3 regions of the Cryobacterium sp. 10S3 genome follow, and region 2 is predicted to be linked to each of the others. Evidence: predicted binding sites of a transcription regulator. Region 2 holds the regulator's gene; each other region holds the start of a gene.
The links. Region 2 encodes LexA, which represses DNA repair genes until DNA is damaged. Its sites were predicted from a motif close to TCGAACANNTGTTCGA; they were not measured.
Positions count from the first base shown of each region.

Region 1 (6,420 bases), 670 kb from region 2:
CCCTGATTGAAAACGAAGTGATCGAGCTCCTGGCGGATGCTGCGGGCTCGCTCGAACTCGTCGCTGCGGTGACCGAGCAGGCCATGCGCGGTGAGATCGACTTCGCCGAGAGCCTCCGTGCCCGGGTGAAGACCCTCGCCGGGCTGCCGGAGAGCGTCTTCACCGACGTCGGGCTCCTGGTGCGCCCGAGTCCGGGCGTGCACGAGCTCATCGCCGGACTGCATGCCCACGGCAGCAGAATCGGGGTCGTCTCCGGCGGTTTCCACGAAGTGCTCGATCCGCTCGCGGAGAGCCTCGGCATCGACCACTGGCGAGCCAACCGGCTCGAAGTCGTCGGCGGCCACCTCACCGGCAACCTCGTCGGGCCGATCATCGACGCAACCGCGAAGGCGGATACCCTCCAGGAGTGGGCGGCGGAACTCGGCGTCGCGCTCCCCCAGACCGTCGCCGTCGGCGACGGAGCGAACGACCTGAAGATGATGCACGTCGCGGGTCTCGGCATCGCGTTCAACGCGAAGCCTCTCGTGCGGGCACAGGCGGATGTCGCGATCGACATCTGCGACCTCAGCCAGGTCCTGCCCATCCTCGGCCTCCGCGGCTAGCACTTCCACTACAGGCGCCGCCGTGTCCGGTGGACTCTAGTCGCGTCTGGGTGGTCCGGTGAGGACCTGGTGGGCGCGGTGCCTGTTCGGTGGCCGCCAGAGTCGTTGCGGATCGATCAACCCAGGGGCCCGCACTTGCGGTGAGCCCTTCACCATGCGGATCTCCCACCCGGAGGTGTCGATGCTGTGGTGATGGAACCAGCAGAGTAAGACCCCGTTGTCGACGGTCGTCGGGCCGTCTTTCGCCCAGGGCTTCACGTGGTGTACTTCGGCCCAGTGCGCCGGGGCTTTGCACCCGGGGATGATGCAGCCGCCGTCCCGGGCGGTAATCGCCCGGCGCTGGGCCCGGTTGAAGTACCGTCGTTCCGGCCCGAGCTTGAGCACTTCGTTGTTCGCCCCGAACAACACGCCCTGGAAGCCGCCGTCGCAGATGCGCTGATGCACCGTCTTCAAAGACACGGGGGCCTCGACCCCGTCGACCCACCCCACCCCGACCTCCGAGGCGAGGTCCGCAGCGTTGACGTGCACCATCACCGTCGGGGCGGATCCGCCCATGCTGGGCGTGTCCTCGTCGCGGGCGGCGTGTTCGAACAGGGCCCGGAGGATGTCGGCGCGTTTCTCCCCACTCGTGCGGGTATCCGCCCGGCGCTCCCGGAGCTCTGCCTCGATCACGTCCAGATCCGGGCCCGTGTCGGCGTCGGTACCCGCGGTCTCGGCGCCGGGGATCATCTGCCCCGAATCCATCAGCGCCTGTTCCTCGGCGGTGGGGAACGCCGGGCGGGCGTGGAAGCTGAGGAAGGCGTCGAAGAGGGTGTTCATCACCCCGTAGAGTTCCGGCGTGACTCCGCCCTTCACGGGGTACAACCCGTTCTTGAGTTGTCCGAAGCCGATGTTGGACTTCGCTTCGAACAGGTCCTCGGTTGGGAGGACCCCGTCGGGGTCCAGGGCCGCCTGCCACTGCGCGACCATGCCCCGGATCAGGTCCGTCGTCACCGGCACACCCGCCCCCGCCAGGTCCTCCGTCTCCGGGGTGATCAGGCCCGCCGCCGTGGCGACCAGGGCCCGCTCCGCCGTGAGCAGGTCATCCGGCGCCACCCGGTGACTGATCACCTGCAACCCGGCCACGATCAACTCCGCCGTCTCCACCCCGATCTCCCCCGCTGCCAGGGCGGCTCCAACGGTCGGGAACAAGGGCGGCAACCAGCTGCTCCCGCCGCACGGCCGCGGCAACACCGCGTCGCCGAGCTTCGTGCGCCGCTTCACTTCCCGGGCCGACACCCGCGTCACCCGGGTGAGGACATCCCACGGGCCCGTGCAGCCCATCCGCCAGGCCAGGCCCTCCCGGCCCAAAACCCGAGCCCGCCGGTCCACATCCGTCGCCGTGCTCACCCTGGCCGCGTCCACTGTCCGCCCGATCGCCTCCACGGTGCTCAGCGCCGTGACCGCTTCTGTGTCGCTGAGCAGCCCGACCGGGATCGCGGCCAGGGCCTCGGCGAGAACCGCCTGGGCCTCCACGAGACGGGCGACAGCATCCGCATGCACCGACGACACCGACCCGGCCAGACCCTCCGCGCCCTCGAAACCCTCGACAACCGCAACCGGATGGGCCGACTTGACGCCTGCGATGGGCTGATCTCCCGCGACCCCGGAACCGGGTGCCTGCGGGGTGTGTGACTGGGGATCCCAAGCTCCTGCCATACCCCGATTCTACCCCGAATCGAACACGAATGCGAGACTTACTCACATAATTTTAGGCTTCTCATCTTGAGTTTCACACCTGGAAACGAGGGTACCGACCCCTGACGGACGCTGTGCATGTGACCGGCGCCGTTCGCCAGCGGTGTGACGATCCGTCCGACCTCAGTCGGGGAGTTCAGCGCGGAAGGACGACGAGTTTTCCGCCGGCGGTACCGGCCTCCATGTCGCGGTGGGCCTGCACGATCTCATCGAGCCTGTAGACACGGCCGAGCGGGACGCGCGCGTGACCGGCTGCGACGGCGTCGAGGAAGGCCTGCAACTCCGCTGATGTCAGGTCTGCGGCCTCTCCGGAATACGCGGTGAGGCGCACTCCGTTGGGAAGCCAGTCCATCGGGTAGAACTCGTCGATCGTCCAGGTGTCGGAGAGCATCCCGGTGAAGCAGACGGTGCCTCCGGCTCGCACCGCTCGGAGGGTGTCGCGCAGGACGTTGACGCCGACGAGCTCGACGGCTCCGTCGACACCGCCAGGCACGATCTCCCGCACCCGGCGCGCGACCTCGCCATCGTCGATGATGACGTGGTCGGCGCCTGCAGCCTCGAGCAGGCCGACGCTCGAGGGATTCCGCGTGGTCGAAAGCACCCGCATCCCGCGCAGCGCGCCGAGGGTGGCCAGCGCGAGGCCGACAGAGGACGTTCCGCCGCGGATGAGCAGGCTCTGGCCGTCGGCGGCCTGCAGCCCGACACGCAGCGACCCCGCCGCGGTCTGCAGCATCTCGGGCACGGCACCGAGCACGTCCCAGCCGAGTCCGCTGGTGAAGGGCACGACGATCGCGGCCGGCACCGACACGTATTCGGCGTAACCGCCGTCGAAGGAGCGGCCCATGCCGCCCATCATCGCGGCCACCTGGGCGCCGACGGGATACTCCCCACCCGGGGCATCCGCTATCGTTCCGACCGCTTCGATCCCAGGAATGCGCGGAAACGAGCCGGTCGACGCGACACCGGAACGGAAGTGGAGTTCGGACCGGTTGAGCCCGAAGGCCTCAACCCGGATCAGCACCCATCCGGGTCGCGGCGTCGGCATCGGCACGTCACGGACGCGCAGAACACCGGGGTCACCAGGCCCGTCGACGACAACCGCCCGCATTGTCGCCGTCATTGTCGGTCTCATGGCGGAGGTCAGTGACCCATTCCGAGTCCGCCGTCGACCGGGATCACGGCGCCGGAGATGTAACCGGCGTCGTCGCCCGCGAGCCACGTGACGACCTTGGCGACCTCGGCGGGGGAAGCGAAGCGTCCTGCCGGGATGTTCTTCTTGTATTCGGCCTGGACGGCCTCGGAAAGCTCCGCGGTCATCTCGGTCTCGATGAAGCCGGGTGCGACGACGTTCGCAGTGATGCCGCGGGCGCCGAGCTCGCGGGTGACCGAGCGGGCGAGCCCGACGAGCCCGCTCTTGGAGGCGGAGTAGTTGACCTGCCCGGCGGAACCGTAGAGGCCGACCACGCTCGAGATGAGCACGATCCGGCCGAACCTGGCCTTGAGCATGCCCTTGGATGCGCGCTTGACGACGCGGAAGGCACCGCTCAGGTTCGTGTCGATGACGGAGGTGAAGTCGTCTTCCGTCATCCGCATCAGAAGGGTGTCTTTGGTGATGCCGGCGTTGGCCACGACCACTTCAACCGGTCCGAGGGACGCTTCGATCTCGGTGAACGCGGCGTCGATCGATGCGGCGTCGGTGACGTCGGCACGTACCGTGAGGCTGCCCTCTGGGCCGGACCCGGAGCGGGCCGTGACCGCGACGCGATGGCCCTGGCGCACGAATTCTTCGGCGATGGCAAAGCCGATCCCACGGTTGCCCCCGGTCACGAGAACGGTCCTGACGGAGGGCATACGGTTCCAATCTATTCCCAGCGAACGACCAGCCGTACGCACGTATATTCCAGTTTACGGTGTCATCCCACAGACCGGGCGAGACGTAGGCTTATCAGGCAAAACCTCCACCGGTTGACCGAAGCGATGAGAGTATGAAACAGCAGTCGATCACGTCCCTGCCTCCGTCTCCGGAGGCCGAGCGACGCGCCCGGATGATCAAATACTCGGTGACCATGGGCATCCGGATGGTGTGCATCGTCCTGATGCTCTTCGTGCACGGCTGGTGGCTCCTGGTCTGCGCCGCCGGAGCGATCCTGCTCCCCTATTTCGCGGTCATCGTCGCAAACGTCCACGGAAACGGCGCGGGAACCGCCGTCGTCCGCCCGGGAGCCGTTCAGCTCTACCGCGGTCAGTCCTCGACCAGTCCTGAATCCTCGTCGGCCGCCCAGTCGCCACCCGGGCAAGCCTCCGACCGGCCGGCGCCGACTCACGACCCGTCCCGCGGCCCGGGTACGGACGAATGATCGGTTTCGACGACGACCTCGACGTACCGCGTTGTTCGAGGGCCGGCTGCCGGGAGGACGCGCAGTGGCGCATCGACTGGCGCAACCCGCGTATCCATACCGCTGACCGGGTCAAGACCTGGCTCGCCTGCCCGGAGCATGTCGAGTATCTGCGGGAATTCCTGGGTGCCAGGGACTTTCCGGTGGCCGTCTTCGCGCTCGAAGCTGCACCGGACACAATACCGGGCCGCCCGGCCGCAGGGACGGACCCGTCGTGACCGGCTGGAAGTTCGCCTTCACCCGCAGGTGGGCCGGATACCTCGTGCTCACCATCATCTTCGGCGCCGCCTGCGCCGGCCTCGGTATGTGGCAGTTCGCCAGGCGCAACGAGGCCCTCGTCGAGATCAACAAGGTCGACGCGAACTACGACCACATCCCGGTGAGCCTGACCGAAGCACTTCCCACTCTCGATTCCTTCAACGAGTCACAGAAGTGGCTGCCGGTGACGATGACGGGAACGTACCTCGTCGCCGATGAGCTGATCGTGCGGAATCGCCCGCTGAACGTGCACCCGGGCTTCGAGGTGCTCACGCCGCTGCTCCTCGCTGACGGCACGGTCTTCGTCGTCGATCGTGGCTGGGTCCCCACCGGCGAGACGGCGGAGGCCCCCGGCCCGGTTCCCGCAGCGCCGACGGGTGAAGTCACGGTCATCGCCAGGCTCAAGGCCGGAGAACCGACCCTTCCCGGGCGCACGGCGAGCGGGAACCAGATCGCCACGATCCACCTCGCCGACGTCGCCGACCGGGTCGGCGCACCCACGTACACCGCGGCATACGGCCTGATGGCCTCCGAGGATCCCGCGCCGGCCACCCGGCCGGCCGGCGTGACCAGGCCGGTCGCGGACGAAGGCTCGCACCTGTCGTACGCGTTCCAGTGGATGCTGTTCGCCCTGCTCGGCTTCATCGGGCTCGGCTGGGCGGTGCGGCAGGAATTCCGCTCTCTCAACGCGGACGACCCCGAAGAGCGCACGCGCGCAGAGGAACGCGCCCGCCGTGCGGCCGCCAAGCCGCGTACGGACGCAGAGGTCGAAGACGACCTCATCGACAGCACGCACTGACAGACAGTACGCACCGACCGATAGCGGAAGCTAGGCGAGCATGATCAGGTCGAGGTAGTCCTTGTTCCAGTGGTCCTCTGTGCCCTCCGGCATAATCAGCACGCGTTCCGGGTTGAGCGCCTCGACGGCGCCCTCGTCGTGGCTGACCAGAACGACGGCACCCTCGTAGTGCGCGAGCGCGTCGAGGATCTCGTCACGGCTCGCGGGGTCGAGGTTGTTCGTCGGTTCGTCGAGGAGTAACACGTTGGCGCCGGAGACCACGATCATCGCGAGGGCAAGCCTAGTCTTCTCTCCACCGGAAAGAACCCCGGCCGGCTTGTCGGAATCGTCACCGGTGAACAGGAACGAGCCGAGGACCCGGCGGGCTTCCATTTCGGTGATGTTCGGCGACGAGGACACCATGTTCTGCAGAACGCTGCGCTTGACGTCGATGGTCTCGTGTTCCTGCGCGTAGTACCCGATGCGGAGACCGTGGCCGGGGACGATCGTGCCGGTGTCCGGCTTGTCGACGCCCGCGAGCATCCGCAGAAGCGTGGTCTTGCCCGCACCGTTGAGGCCGAGGATGACGACCTTGGACCCGCGGTCGATCGCGAGGTCGACAGCTGCGAAGATCTCGAGGGAACCGTAG
Region 1 covers NZ_CP133773.1:1,659,043-1,665,462, forward strand. The annotation lists gene serB (phosphoserine phosphatase SerB) at 1-602, shown strand, start outside; gene RHM57_RS07735 (HNH endonuclease signature motif containing protein) at 639-2,300, opposite strand; gene RHM57_RS07740 (zinc-binding dehydrogenase) at 2,476-3,459, opposite strand; gene fabG (3-oxoacyl-ACP reductase FabG) at 3,480-4,190, opposite strand; gene RHM57_RS07750 (DUF3099 domain-containing protein) at 4,325-4,696, shown strand; gene RHM57_RS07755 (hypothetical protein) at 4,693-4,953, shown strand; gene RHM57_RS07760 (SURF1 family protein) at 4,950-5,792, shown strand; gene RHM57_RS07765 (ABC-F family ATP-binding cassette domain-containing protein) at 5,823-6,420, opposite strand, start outside.
Region 1: a site for LexA is predicted at 2,320-2,335, ahead of RHM57_RS07735 (HNH endonuclease signature motif containing protein). Genes of this name have one in related genera too.

Region 2 (6,420 bases):
AGCGACAGCCGAGCCCGGCACCCGCCCGCGAACACCCGCCAAGGCTTTCTGGCGGTCCGCGGCCGCCCGGCCATTCAGTGCACACACTGGCTACTGTCGAATGAGGAATGAATGTCCACTCCAACGGACTCCGCCCGCACACGGCGCATCCCCTTTTCGTTCGAGCTGTATCCGCCGAAGACGGATGCCGCAGCATCCGCTCTCGCGACGACGATCGACCATCTCGCAGCGGCGGGCCCCGACTTCCTCTCGGTCACCTACGGGGCCAACGGATCCTCACGCCGCTCCTCGCTCGACGTTCTCAGCCGAATCCTCCGCACGACGAACGTCGAAGCGATGGCCCACCTCACCTGCGTCGGCTCCACCCACGACGAGGCGAACCGGCTGATCCGCGAATTCCTCGACGCCGGAGTGCGCAGCTTCCTCGCCCTCCGCGGCGACCCCCCGGCAGGCACGAAGGAGGGCGAGGCGTTCCTCGGCGACTTCGGCAGCGCCGCCGAACTCGTGCAGCTCATCCACCGGGTTCAGGCCGAGAAGTCCCCGTACCGCGAGACGATCATCCCCGGTATCCCCGCCGCACGCGCCGTCAAGCCCGGCCACGAGAAGGTGCGGATCGCCGTTGCGGCGTTCCCGAACGGCCACCCCCGGTCACGTTCATCGGCGCAGGATATCGACACCCTGCTCGCCAAGCAGGCCGCGGGCGCGAACCTCGGCATCACCCAGCTCTTCTTCCACGCCGACCACTTCCTCAGCTTCGTCCAGCGCGCCAGGGAAGCCGGAGTGCTCTTCCCGATCCTGCCCGGCATCATGCCGGTGACCAGCCCGGCCAGGCTGCGGCGGATCATCGAACTCTCCGGTGAGCAGATGCCGGCAGACCTGTCCATCCGGCTCGAGATCGAACCGACCAAGGAAGGACAGCGTGAGATCGGCATCCAGCACGCCGTCGACCTCGCCAGCCAGGTGATCGCCGGGGGAGCGCCCGGTCTGCACCTCTACGCCTTCAATCAGCACGAGACCGTACTGGAGGTGCTCGACGGCTGCGGCCTGCTCGGCGCGCCGGCTCCGGTCCGGACGCCGACGGCACTGCCCACGATCGTGTAACCCGGCCTGGCGCCCCGCCCCGCCCCGGACGCCATCGCCGCTCCCGCTCCACCGACCGCCATACGGGCGCCTCGGGTTTCCGTCGCGCCCGAAAGCACCCTGCACGCCGCGGCATCCGCCCCACACACCACCCGCCAGCATCCGCTGCACCGCCCAACCGCAAAGGAAACGTTATGACCAGCACTGCCCCGTTCCCCGCAGGCACGATCCTCGGCTATCCGCGCATCGGCCCGCGCCGAGAACTCAAGAAGGCCGTCGAATCCTTCTGGGCCGGCACATCGAGCGCCGTCGAACTCGAGGCCGCTGCGGCCGGACTCCGTCAGGCCACCCGCGACCGCCTCGCCGCCCTCGGCCTCGGCCGCACCGACTCCGCCATCCCGGAGTCGTTCTCCTACTACGACCAGATGCTCGACGCGCTCTGCACGGTCGGCGCCGTGCCCGCCCGCTTCGCCGGACTCGTCGACGCCGACGGGCACATCGACCTCGCCGGATACTTCACCCTCGCCCGCGGCGAGGGGGACAGCCTCCCGCTCGAGATGACCAAGTGGTTCGACTCGAACTACCACTACCTCGTGCCCGAGATCGGGCCGGAAACGGAGTTCTCCCTCTCGAGCGACCGGATCGTGCGCGAATTCGAGGAGGCACGCGCCGCCGGCTTCCTGACCCGGCCCGTCATCGTCGGCCCGGTCACGTTCCTGCTGCTCAGCAAGCCGAGCGACGAAGCCCCTGCGGGCTTCGAGCCCCTCGACCGGCTCGATGACCTCATTCCGGTGTACGCGACCCTGCTGCAGCGCCTCGCCGACGCCGGTGCCGAGTGGGTGCAGCTCGACGAACCCGGCCTCGTCAGCGAGAGCATCCACGTGCCCCGCGCCGAGACCCTCAGCGCCGTGCAGTGGGCGTACGGGACCCTCGGGCACCTCGCCCAGCGTCCGGCGATCTTCGTCGCTGCCCCCTACGGCAGCCTCGACGACGCCCTGCCCGTGCTCGCCGGCGCACCGATCGAGGCCATCGGCCTTGATCTCGTCCGCGGCACGCTCCCCGAGACCGCCCCAGGGCTGGACGGGAAGACCCTCGTCGCCGGTGTCATCGACGGGCACAACATCTGGCGCGGTGACCTGGCGGATGCCTTCGCTCAGGTCACCGGGGCCGGCGCACTGTCGCCGCGGATCGCCGTCTCGACCTCGACGAGCCTCCAGCACGTCCCGCACACCGTCGCGGACGAGACCGCGCTCGGCGCCGAACTCGTGAGCTGGCTCGCATTCGCCGACGAGAAAGTCGGCCAGGTTGTGACCCTCGCCCGCGGCCTGGCCGACGGACGGGAGGCCATCAGCGCCGAACTGGACGCTGCGACCGGCGCACTCGCCGCCCGCAGCGCCGCCCCCGGCGTCCGCGACGGTGCCGTGAGGGCCCGTGCCGCGGAGCTCACCGACGCCTCGTACAGCCGAGGGGTTTACGCCGACAGGCTCGCCGCCCAGGAGGCCGCACTCGCGCTGCCCTTCCTGCCGACGACGACCATCGGCTCCTTCCCGCAGACCGGGGAGATCCGCCGTGCCCGCGCCCGTTTCCTCACCGGAGTGCTCAGCGACGCCGAATACCGCGACCTGATGCGCGCGGAGATCGCCAGGGTCGTCGCCCTGCAGGAGGAGATCGGCCTCGACGTGCTCGTGCACGGCGAACCCGAGCGCAACGACATGGTGCAGTACTTCGCCGAGAACCTCGACGGCTTCGCGGTCACCGAGAACGGCTGGGTCCAGTCCTACGGCAGCCGCTGCACCCGCCCGTCCATCCTGTGGGGCGATGTCTCCCGCCCGAAGCCGATCACCGTCGACTGGTCGACCTACACGCAGGGGCTGACGGCGAAGCCGGTCAAGGGCATGCTGACCGGCCCGGTCACCATCCTCGCCTGGTCCTTCGTGCGCGACGACCAGCCCCTCGGCGAGACGGCGCGCCAGGTCGCCCTCGCCCTCCGCGACGAGATCGCCGACCTCGAGGCCGCCGGAATCGGCATCATCCAGGTCGACGAGCCGGCCCTGCGCGAACTGCTTCCGCTCAAGAAGGCCGGCCACGCAGACTACCTCGACTGGTCCGTCGGCTCGTTCCGGCTCGCGACCGCCGGGGTGCGGGACGCCACCCAGATCCACACCCACCTCTGCTACTCCGAGTTCGGTGTCGTGCTCGAGGCGATCCGCGCTCTCGACGCCGACGTGACGAGCATCGAGGCGGCCCGCTCCCGGATGGAGGTCGTGACGGACATTCAGGCCAATGGCTTCGACCACGGCATCGGCCCGGGCGTCTACGACATCCACTCACCGCGGGTGCCGGGCGTTGCCGAGCTGACGGAGCTGCTCGACCGTGCCGTCGCCGCCATCCCGGCCGGTCAGGTCTGGGTGAACCCGGATTGCGGGCTCAAGACCCGCGGCTACGCGGAGACGGTCGAGTCTCTCGGAAACATGATCGAGGCGACCCGCATCGTGCGCGCCCGCCTCGCCGCAGGCGTGCCCGCCCTCGCCTGATCCTCCTCGCGGCGAACACCCGCCGCGCGCGACGCGCCGTTTGCGCCGCTTCGCGCCAGGCTTGCCTGGCGCGAAGCGGCGCAGTTGGCGCGCACGGGGGATCTACAGTGAGCTACAGGGAACGCAGGACGGCGACGATCTTGCCGAGGATCTCGGCGTGGTCACCGAGGATCGGCTCGAAGTTGGTGTTCCTCGGCAGCAGCCAGGTGTGGCCGTCACGCTGCCGGAAGACCTTCACCGTCGCCTCGCCATCGAGCATCGCGGCGACGATCTCGCCGTTCTCCGCGGTCTTCTGCTGGCGGACGACGACCCAGTCGCCGTCCATGATCGCGGCGTCGATCATCGATTCGCCGACGACCTTGAGCATGAACAGCTCGCCCTTGCCGACGAGCTGGCGCGGGAGCGGGAAGATCTCGTCGACCTGCTGGTCGGCCATGATCGGAACACCGGCCGCGATCCGCCCGACGAGCGGCACCATTGCCGCGTCGCCCACCGGGGTACCCTGCTGGAAGTTCTCGGCGGCGCCGGCCGCGGTGTCCTCCGGCGACTGCGGCAGCTCGATCAGGACCTCGAGCGCCCGGGGCCGGTTCGGGTCCCTGCGCAGGTAGCCGCTCAGCTGGAGCTGGTTGAGCTGGTGGGTGACGCTCGACAGCGACGACAGGCCCACGGCGTCACCGATCTCCCGCATGCTCGGCGGATAGCCGCGCTGGCCGACAGAGCGCTGGATCACGTCCATGATCGCGCGCTGCTTGTCGCTGAGGCTCTTCCTCCGACGTGTTCCGCCTCGTTCGGGGGAACTGCCGGCGAACGGGGTCACGCTGTCCGGGGTCTCGCTGTCCGGGGTCACGCTGTCCTGGGTCACGATGTCGCTCCTGTCGGTGGCGGTGGGCGGTGGCGGGCGGTCGCCCCGGTGGATGCCGTGAGGCGACCGTATCCGAATGTCAGTGGTCGCTGGTTGAGTTCACACCAGTCAATCGAAACTGTAACCAGCCTGGGGCGAAGTGCAGACATTCATTCGAGTGTGTCGTGTACTTCACCCCAATAATAACCGGAGAAAGTCTTGATTGTTCGAACAATCGAATATATATTCGGAACATAGCTTCGTATCCAGCTCTCCCGGCCGAGAGTCGGATACGAATACACAGGAGGCAGACATGAGCACAACAATCGAGCTGGTCCCGGGGGCGCACACCCGGCTGCGCATCACCCGGCGCGGTCGTGCCGTGCTGACCGCGATCGCCGGCGTCCCCCTCGTCGTCGGCGCGCTTGCCCTCGCCCTCAACGGCGGCCTCGCCGCCGCAGACGGCAGCACCTTGAGCGGCAGCGGCATGAGCGCCGACGCGGGTGGAAGTGCGACGACCTTCGACTACGTCACGATCCAGTCGGGCCAGTCGTTGTGGCAGCTTGCCGAGCGCATCGCCCCTTCTGCCGATCCGCGCGAGGTCATCGCCGAGATCGTCAACCTGAACCAGCTGCCCTCCGAGAGCGTGCAGCCGGGCCAGCGCTTGGCTCTCCCTGCCGAATACTGAGCAAGCCGGATACTGAGCAAGCCGGATACTGAACCACCGGAGTACTGAGCAAGCCAAATACTGAACCACGGGCAATATGACCCGCCGGTGCTGAGGCCCATCGGTAACATGGGGGGAGTGACCAGTCTCAACGACCTGCCCCTCCGCGACAATCTTCGCGGGCTCACTCCCTATGGGGCGCCGCAGCTGCACGTGCCGGTCGCGCTCAACGTGAATGAGAACACCCACGGCATCCCCGAGGACGTGGCCGTCGACATCGCCGCAGCACTGGCCGCCGCTATCCGGGGGATCAACCGGTACCCGGACCGGGAATTCACGGAACTGCGCGAGGCGATGGCCCGCTACCTCGGACACGGTCTCACCCGTCAGAACATCTGGGCGGCCAACGGCTCCAACGAGGTTCTCCAGCAGGTGCTGCAGGCCTTCGGCGGGCCGGGACGCACCCTCCTCGGTTTCGCCCCCACCTATTCGATGTACCCGTTGCTCGCCTCGGGAACCGGAACCCGCTGGGTCGCCGGTGACCGCGACGCCGACTTCGAACTCACCCCGGAACGCGCCGTCGACTGGGTCAACCGGGTCAATCCCGACCTCGTCTTCCTGTGCTCCCCGAACAACCCGACCGGCACCCCGCTCTCTCTCGACGTGATCGCCGCCGTCTACGACGCCTGTGACGGCATCGTGGTCGTCGACGAGGCCTACGCCGAATTCGCTCCGGTGGGGACGGCATCCGCTCTCACCCTGCTGCCCGGCAGGGAACGCCTGCTGGTCTCGCGCACGATGAGCAAGGCCTTCGCATTCGCCGGGGCCCGGGTGGGCTACCTCGCCGCCGACCCGGCCGTGACTGATGCGCTGCGGCTCGTGCGCCTGCCGTACCACCTCTCCGCGCTGACCCAGGCCGCGGCCGTCGCCGCTTTCGCGCACACGCCGGAGATGCTGCGCATGGTCGACGACATCCGCGGCCAGCGCGACCGCCTCGTCACCGAGCTGCACCGGCTGGGCTACCGCCCCTTGCGGAGCTGGAGCAATTTCGTGCTGTTCGGCGGGGTCTCCGACCCGCGCGGAACCTTCGAGGCGCTGCTCGCCGAGGGCATCCTCGTGCGCGACGTCGGGATCCCCGGCCACCTGCGGGTCACGGCCGGCACCGAGCGCGAGACGAGCGTATTCCTCGACGCCCTCGAAGCACTGGGCCACGCGTAACCGCCCGGGCCAATAAACTAGCCGCATGAGCTCACAGTCACCGGCCGCACAGTCATCGACCGCACAGGCCCGCATCGCGC
Region 2 covers NZ_CP133773.1:984,949-991,368, forward strand. The annotation lists gene RHM57_RS04550 (methylenetetrahydrofolate reductase) at 112-1,101, shown strand; gene metE (5-methyltetrahydropteroyltriglutamate--homocysteine S-methyltransferase) at 1,275-3,614, shown strand; gene lexA (transcriptional repressor LexA) at 3,727-4,350, opposite strand; gene RHM57_RS04565 (LysM peptidoglycan-binding domain-containing protein) at 4,769-5,143, shown strand; gene RHM57_RS04570 (histidinol-phosphate transaminase) at 5,261-6,340, shown strand; gene hisB (imidazoleglycerol-phosphate dehydratase HisB) at 6,366-6,420, shown strand, end outside.

Region 3 (6,420 bases), 2.1 Mb from region 2:
ACTGCGGAGACCGTGACGATCGCGGCGATCGCCGGCGCGAGCGGCCACGCGGCGAGGGCTCCGAGCGGATCGAGCTGCTGCTGGGTCAGGGAGCTGCGGCTCATAGCGGCCAGCCGATCCCGGCGTCGCTCGCGGTGTCGCCGGCCGGATCGGATGCCGGGCCGCTTGCCGCACCGGTGCCGGGCCGTTCGACGGCGTCACCGGGAGGCGCAGGCACCGTCAGGAGCACGGAAGTGCCCGCACCGGGACGGGTCATGATCGTGACCGAGCCGCCGAGGCGCTCGATCCGGCGGCGCACCGCCTGGCGAAGGCCGAGGCGGTCGGCGCCGGTCTCCGATTCCGTGAAGCCGCGGCCGGCATCCATCACCATCACCGAGAGATCGCGGTCGGTGGATTCGATGACGACCTCGGCGGAGACGATGCCGGCGTGCAGGATGACGTTGATCAGGCACTGCTGCACGGCGAGGCCGAGCTCGCGGTCGGCGACCGCGTCGAGGCGGCCGAGGGCGGCGCGCTCCCCCGTGACCTCGACGACGAGGCCGCGGTCACGGCAGCGTTCGATCGCGGAGTAGACGGCACTGTCGAGCCAGCCGTCCGGGCCGGAAAGTCGCTCGTCGGAGTCGGTGAGCCAGCTGGTGCCGTGCAGGGTGTCCACGGTCTCACGGATGCCGGCGGCCAGGTGCGGGCCGAGCGGCCCGGGGTGGGCGTGCACGAGCGCGACAAGCTGGTTGAGCGTGGTGTCCTGGCTGAGGGCGACTGCGCGCACGTCGAGTTCGTGCCGCAGCAGCCGGGACTGGTCCTCCTGCAGCGCCCGGTGCATGGCGAGCTGCACCGGACGGTGCCTGCGCCGGCCGAGGCCGCTCACGAGCATCACCCCGACGAGGAAGAGGTACGTCGACACCGTGAACGCATCGGGGTGATAGGGCACCCCGGTTTCGAGGGCGGCGAGGACGGTCACGGTTTCGGCGAGGATGAAGCCGGCGGTGCCCCAGAGCACGCCCACGAGGGCGCCCGTTCCGACGCCGCCGACCATCAGCAGCGCCATCTTCGGCATGGACACGAGAAAGACGTCCGAGCTGTGGAAGAGCTCGGGCAGCCCGAGCAGGGTGACGCTGACGACGTAGGTGACGACGGAGCCGACAAGAAGGTAGGCGACCGAGAGCAGCACGGTGCGGTGGCGGGACAGGAGGAAGAGGAGGATCGCCATCGAGAGGATCCCGATCAGGCTCACGCCGATCTGCGCGCTCGGGTGGCTGATGCCGAGAACGGCGATCGAGACGAGGGCACCGACCAGGCAGGTGAGGCCGAACCAGTGCGTGGCCTGGGCCAGGGCACGCCCGACCGAGGTACCGACCAGATGGTCGGGGAGGCCTAGGGTCATTGCCGCTCCGTTCTCCGTCGATTATCGCATCCGGTGGAGTCCTTCTGGCGTGAAGGGTCGCGAATCGAGGTTCGCGTGGGCGTTGAACGTCGATCTGCGACACCTCAGCCGGGGCGGGGGCGCAGCGAGGCATCCGCTGTGCGGAGCCGCAGTTCAGAACAGGGTCGGCTGCAGCTCAGGCGGGAGCTCGCCCGCAATGAGCAACCCCGGGCCGGGCACGGGCCGGCCAGGGAACGCAGGGACGGCGGGCGCGGGGCGGGCGAGCGCGCGGGAGCGGACGCCTCCGGTGACGGGATCCTCGAGCCCGTGCTCGAGCCCATGCGCCCGGATCAGCGGCTTGATCCGGAGCGCGAGCCATTGCCGGTAGCCCTTGGGTGCGTAGGCGTTGCGACCGTAGAGCTCGTGGTAGCGGGGCACGAGGTCAGGGTGGTCCCTCGCGAGCCACTGCATGAACCAGTCGCGCACCCCCGGCCGCAGGTGCAGCGCGGTGTACATCACGTCGGAGGCCCCGGCAGCCTTCGCCTGGCGGAGGGCGTCGTCGAGGTGCGCCCGGGTGTCGGTGAGGAACGGCAGGATCGGCATCATGAACACGGAGCAGCGCAGGCCGCGCTCCCGGATGGCGGTCACCGTGGCGAGGCGCGCCGCCGTGGATGGCGTGCCCGGCTCGACTGCTGACTGCAGCTCGTCGTCGTAGATCGCGATCGAGAGGGCGAGGTCGACGGGCACGAGCGTGCTCGCCTCCACGAGCAGATCGAGGTCGCGCCGGATCAGGGTGCCTTTGGTCAGGATCGAGAGCGGGGTGCCGGAGTCGGCGAGCGCCGCGATCACGCCCGGCATCAGCCGGTAGCGACCCTCTGCACGCTGGTAGGGATCGGTGTTGGTGCCGAGCGCGACGGCGTTGCGCTCCCAGGCGGGCCTGGCGAGCTCCTTGCGGAGAACCTCGGCGACGTTGACCTTCACGATGATCTCGTTGTCGAAGTCCTTGCCGGCGTCGAGGTCGAGGTACGTGTGCGTGTTGCGGGCAAAACAGTTGTGGCTGATGACCCCGTTGGCAATGAAGTCGCCGGTCCCGGTCGTGATGTCGATCATGTCCATCGTGGTCCCCAGGTCCTCGACGGACACGACCTGAAGCAATGCCGCGGACTTCACGGCTGCACCGGCGATGGACAGCTTCCGGTCAATGGCGGGCCCTACGAGCCCGAAACCCATGAGTTTGTTGTTCTCGGTCAGGTAGGGACGTTGACCGTCCCCGCGCATGGCGCGGGTGACGAACTTCCACCCTCGCTCGGTGAGGAAGCGGTGGTCTCCGCTGGCCACGAGCTCGGTGCCGTCAGCGAGGATGACGCGGTAGCCGCGCTTCCGGGTGTCCCAGGAAGCGAGCACTGTGGTCTGCACATACCGCCGGTAGGCGCCGACGGTCTCCGTGCCCATGATCGCATCGCCAACCCTGACCTCCCAGAGTGGCTTCTGCCGTCCGTCGGCCATCAGGATGAGCGTTTCCGGGCTCAGGCAGTATGTGCACGCATGGGAGCAGCCTCGGTAGGGGTTGATCGTCCAGCCGAACGGCATGGCACTCTGGCCGGGCACCCGGTTGAGCGCGGACTTGGCCTGGATCTCGTGGAAGGTGATCCCCGCGAACTCGGGGGTGCGCACGCTCCGCACCAGGTTGTTCAGCCGGGCAAGACCGGGAAGCGCGCCCGCCTGTTCCGTCGTGAGTTCCTGCCCGCTCCACCGCATGCATACATTCGAACACACGTTCGATGCCTGCGCAAGGGTGACGCAGCATCCGCCCTCACCGATTCGACGGAGATCGTGCCCGACTCCGTCGGATCGGTCAGGGGTTGGTGATCGGTCAGGGGTTGGTGAGGTGCAGGGTCGCGGCGGTCGCGGCGAGGGAGGCTGCGGCGCGAGCGGGGTCGTCGGACAGGGTCGTGCCGAGGCTCGGGATCAGTTCGCGGAGTCGCGGTTCCCAGGCCGGGTACTGCTCGGGGAAGCAGCGCTTGAGCAGGTCGACCATGATCGGAGCCGCGGTCGATGCCCCGGGGGATGCCCCGAGCAGGCCGGCGATGCTGCCGTCGGCCGAGGTGATGACCTCGGTGCCGAATTGCAGCACGCCGCCCTCCTTCGGGTCCTTCTTCATCACCTGGACACGCTGGCCCGCGGTGATGAGCTCCCAGTCGGCCATCTTCGCCGTCGGCATGAACTCCTGCAGGGCCTTGAGCTTGGCGGTGCGGGACGCGAAGACCTCGCCGAAGAGGTACTTCATCAGGCCGACGTTGTGCCTGGCGACGGCGAGCATCGGGCCGATGTTGTGCCCACGGACAGAGAAGGGGAGGTCGAACCAGGTGCTCGACTTGAGGAACTTGGGCGTGAACCCCGCGAAGGGCCCGAACAGCAGCGAGGCCTCCCCCTCGACGTGGCGGGTGTCGAGGTGCGGGACAGACATCGGCGGGGCGCCGACGGCGGCCTTGCCGTAAACCTTGGCCTGGTGCTGGGCAACGACCGCGGGATTGGTCGTGCGCAGGAACTGGCCGCTGATCGGGAACCCGCCGAAGCCGCGTGCCTCGGGGATGCCGCTTTGCTGCAGCAGGGCGAGCGCGCCGCCGCCGGCACCCACGAACACGAAGCGGGCCTTCACAATGCTGGGGTGCCCGCCGACGAGGCGCCGGAGGTTCAGCCGCCAGGTGCCGTCCGTCAGCTTCTTCAGGCCGGTGACCTGCTGGTTGACGTGGACGCCGACACCCTTGGCTGCGAGGTCGTCGAAGAGGTAGCGGGTGAGTGCGCCGAAGTCGACATCGGTGCCCGAGGCGATCCGGGTCGCGGCGATGCGCTGGTTCTTCGGGCGGTTCTTCGTGAGCAGCGGGGTCCAGGTGCCGATGACGGCCGGGTCTTCGCTGTATTCCATCCCGTGGAAGAGCGGCTGGTCCTTGAGCGCCGCGAACCGTTTGCGCAGGTATTCGACGTTGGACTTGCCGTGCACGAACGTCATGTGCGGCGTCGAGTTGATGAACTTCGTCGGTTCGGGCAGAACGCCGTCAATGACCAGGGACGACCAGAGCTGGCGGCTGATCTGGAACTGCTCATTGATGCTCACGGCCTTGTCGGCGGTGACGCTTCCGTCGCTCGCCTGGGGCATGTAGTTGAGCTCGCACAGGGCAGCGTGACCGGTCCCCGCGTTGTTCCAGGGGTTCGAGCTCTCCTGGGCGACCTCGCCGAGGCGCTCGTAGACCTCGATACTCCAGTCGGGCTGCACCTGTTTGATCAAGGTGCCGAGAGTGGCGCTCATGACGCCGCCACCAATAAGTACGACATCAACCTGCGCCATTGGATTCACACGTTCGAGTGTAACGCCGCGCGCACGGGCGCCTGACCGCGTCCGATACCGCCGATCACCCCGGACTGGGGGCGAAATGGGACACCAAAACGGAACAAAGATCCGTCAGACGATACTCCTGCGTAACATATCTGTATAACCCCCCCGATAGGGTGGGTTCGTGCATTCGTCCGGCTCGCGTACAGGTCTCGTCCTCGGCATCATCGCCCTGGCGGTGCCCGTGCTTGCCCTCGGCACTTTCGTCAGCGCTTTCGCCCTGCAGGTACCCGGAGGTCAGACCGTGAACCCGCTGGCAACCACCTCGTTCTACGTTAATCCGTCCTCCTCGGCGGCGCAGGCCGCAGCGGATGCAGCCGAAAGGTTCGGGGCGACCTCGGCAGAGGCGACGGCGCTGGGCCGGCTCGCCGCCCAGCCCGCGGCGATCTGGCTGACGCCGGAGAAGTATCCGCTCGACACGGTCGGCGAAGAGGTCGCGACCATCACAGATGCCGCGATCAAGGACGGGAAGACAGCCGTCTTCGTTCTCTACGGAATCCCCAACCGGGACTGCGGCAACTTCTCGGCCGGCGGACTCTCGGTGCTCGAATACCCCGGCTGGGTGCAGGCGATCGCGACGAGCCTGACGTTGCGCGAGGCCGTCGTGATCCTCGAGCCCGATGCCCTCTCCCTCGCCACCCAGTGCAACAACGTCGAGGAGCGGGTGCACGAGGTGCACACCGCAGTCGACCTCCTCGCACCCACGCGCGCAACGGTCTACCTCGACGCCGGCCACTCCGAATGGATCGCCCCGTCCGCGATGGCCGGGCTGCTCAACCGCTCGGGCATCGCCTCCGTGCGCGGTTTCGCGACGAACGTGTCCAACTACATGGACTCCGCGGCCGAGCACGCGTATGCACAGCAGGTCTCCGACCTCACCAACGGCGCCCACTACGTGATCGACACCTCCCGCAACGGTGCGGGCTCGAACGGCGAGTGGTGCAATCCCCCCGGCCGCGCCCTCGGCGTCCTGCCCTCCGTCGTCTCGAACCAGGGCGCCCAGGATGCGAACCTCTGGATCAAGCAGCCGGGCGAGAGCGACGGAACCTGCAACGGCGGCCCCACGGCAGGGGACTGGTGGAACGCCCAGGCACTCGCGCTCACCAAGGCCGCCGGATGGTAAGCCCCGGTGCCGCCGGCACTCCCCTCGACAGCACACCGTTCATTGTTCGTTTTCGGTCGCAGGCCGAAGCAGCTAGGAGATAGATCATGGAAACAACGGAGAGTGAGCGGCGCGTTGCTGTCATCATCGAGGACGACGACGATATCCGTCATCTCCTCGAGGCCGTGTTGACCCAGGCCGGTTTCGACGCAATCGCGACGAGCAACGGTGTCGACGGCGTGCGCGCGGTGCGGGCGTACGACCCGATCGTCACGACCCTCGACGTGAGCATGCCGGGTATGGACGGCCTCGAGACCGCGAAGCGCATTCGCGCCTTCAGCTCGACCTACATCGTGATGCTCACCGCGCGCGACGAGGAAATCGACACCCTGCAGGGCCTGGAGGCCGGCGCAGACGACTATATGACCAAGCCGTTCCGCCCGCGCGAACTGCGCGCCAGGATCGACGCCATGATGCGTCGTCCCCGCCAGGCCCTCGTCTCACCGTCTTCGACCTATGCGGATGCCCCGTCTGCGGACGCTTCCGACGACTCCGGCTTCCCGGCAG
Region 3 covers NZ_CP133773.1:3,139,322-3,145,741, forward strand. The annotation lists gene RHM57_RS14665 (hypothetical protein) at 1-104, opposite strand, end outside; gene RHM57_RS14670 (sensor histidine kinase) at 101-1,381, opposite strand; gene RHM57_RS14675 (Rv2578c family radical SAM protein) at 1,535-3,118, opposite strand; gene RHM57_RS14680 (malate:quinone oxidoreductase) at 3,234-4,706, opposite strand; gene RHM57_RS14685 (glycoside hydrolase family 6 protein) at 4,876-5,874, shown strand; gene RHM57_RS14690 (winged helix-turn-helix transcriptional regulator) at 5,961-6,420, shown strand, end outside.
Region 3: a site for LexA is predicted at 3,127-3,142, ahead of RHM57_RS14675 (Rv2578c family radical SAM protein). Genes of this name have one in related genera too.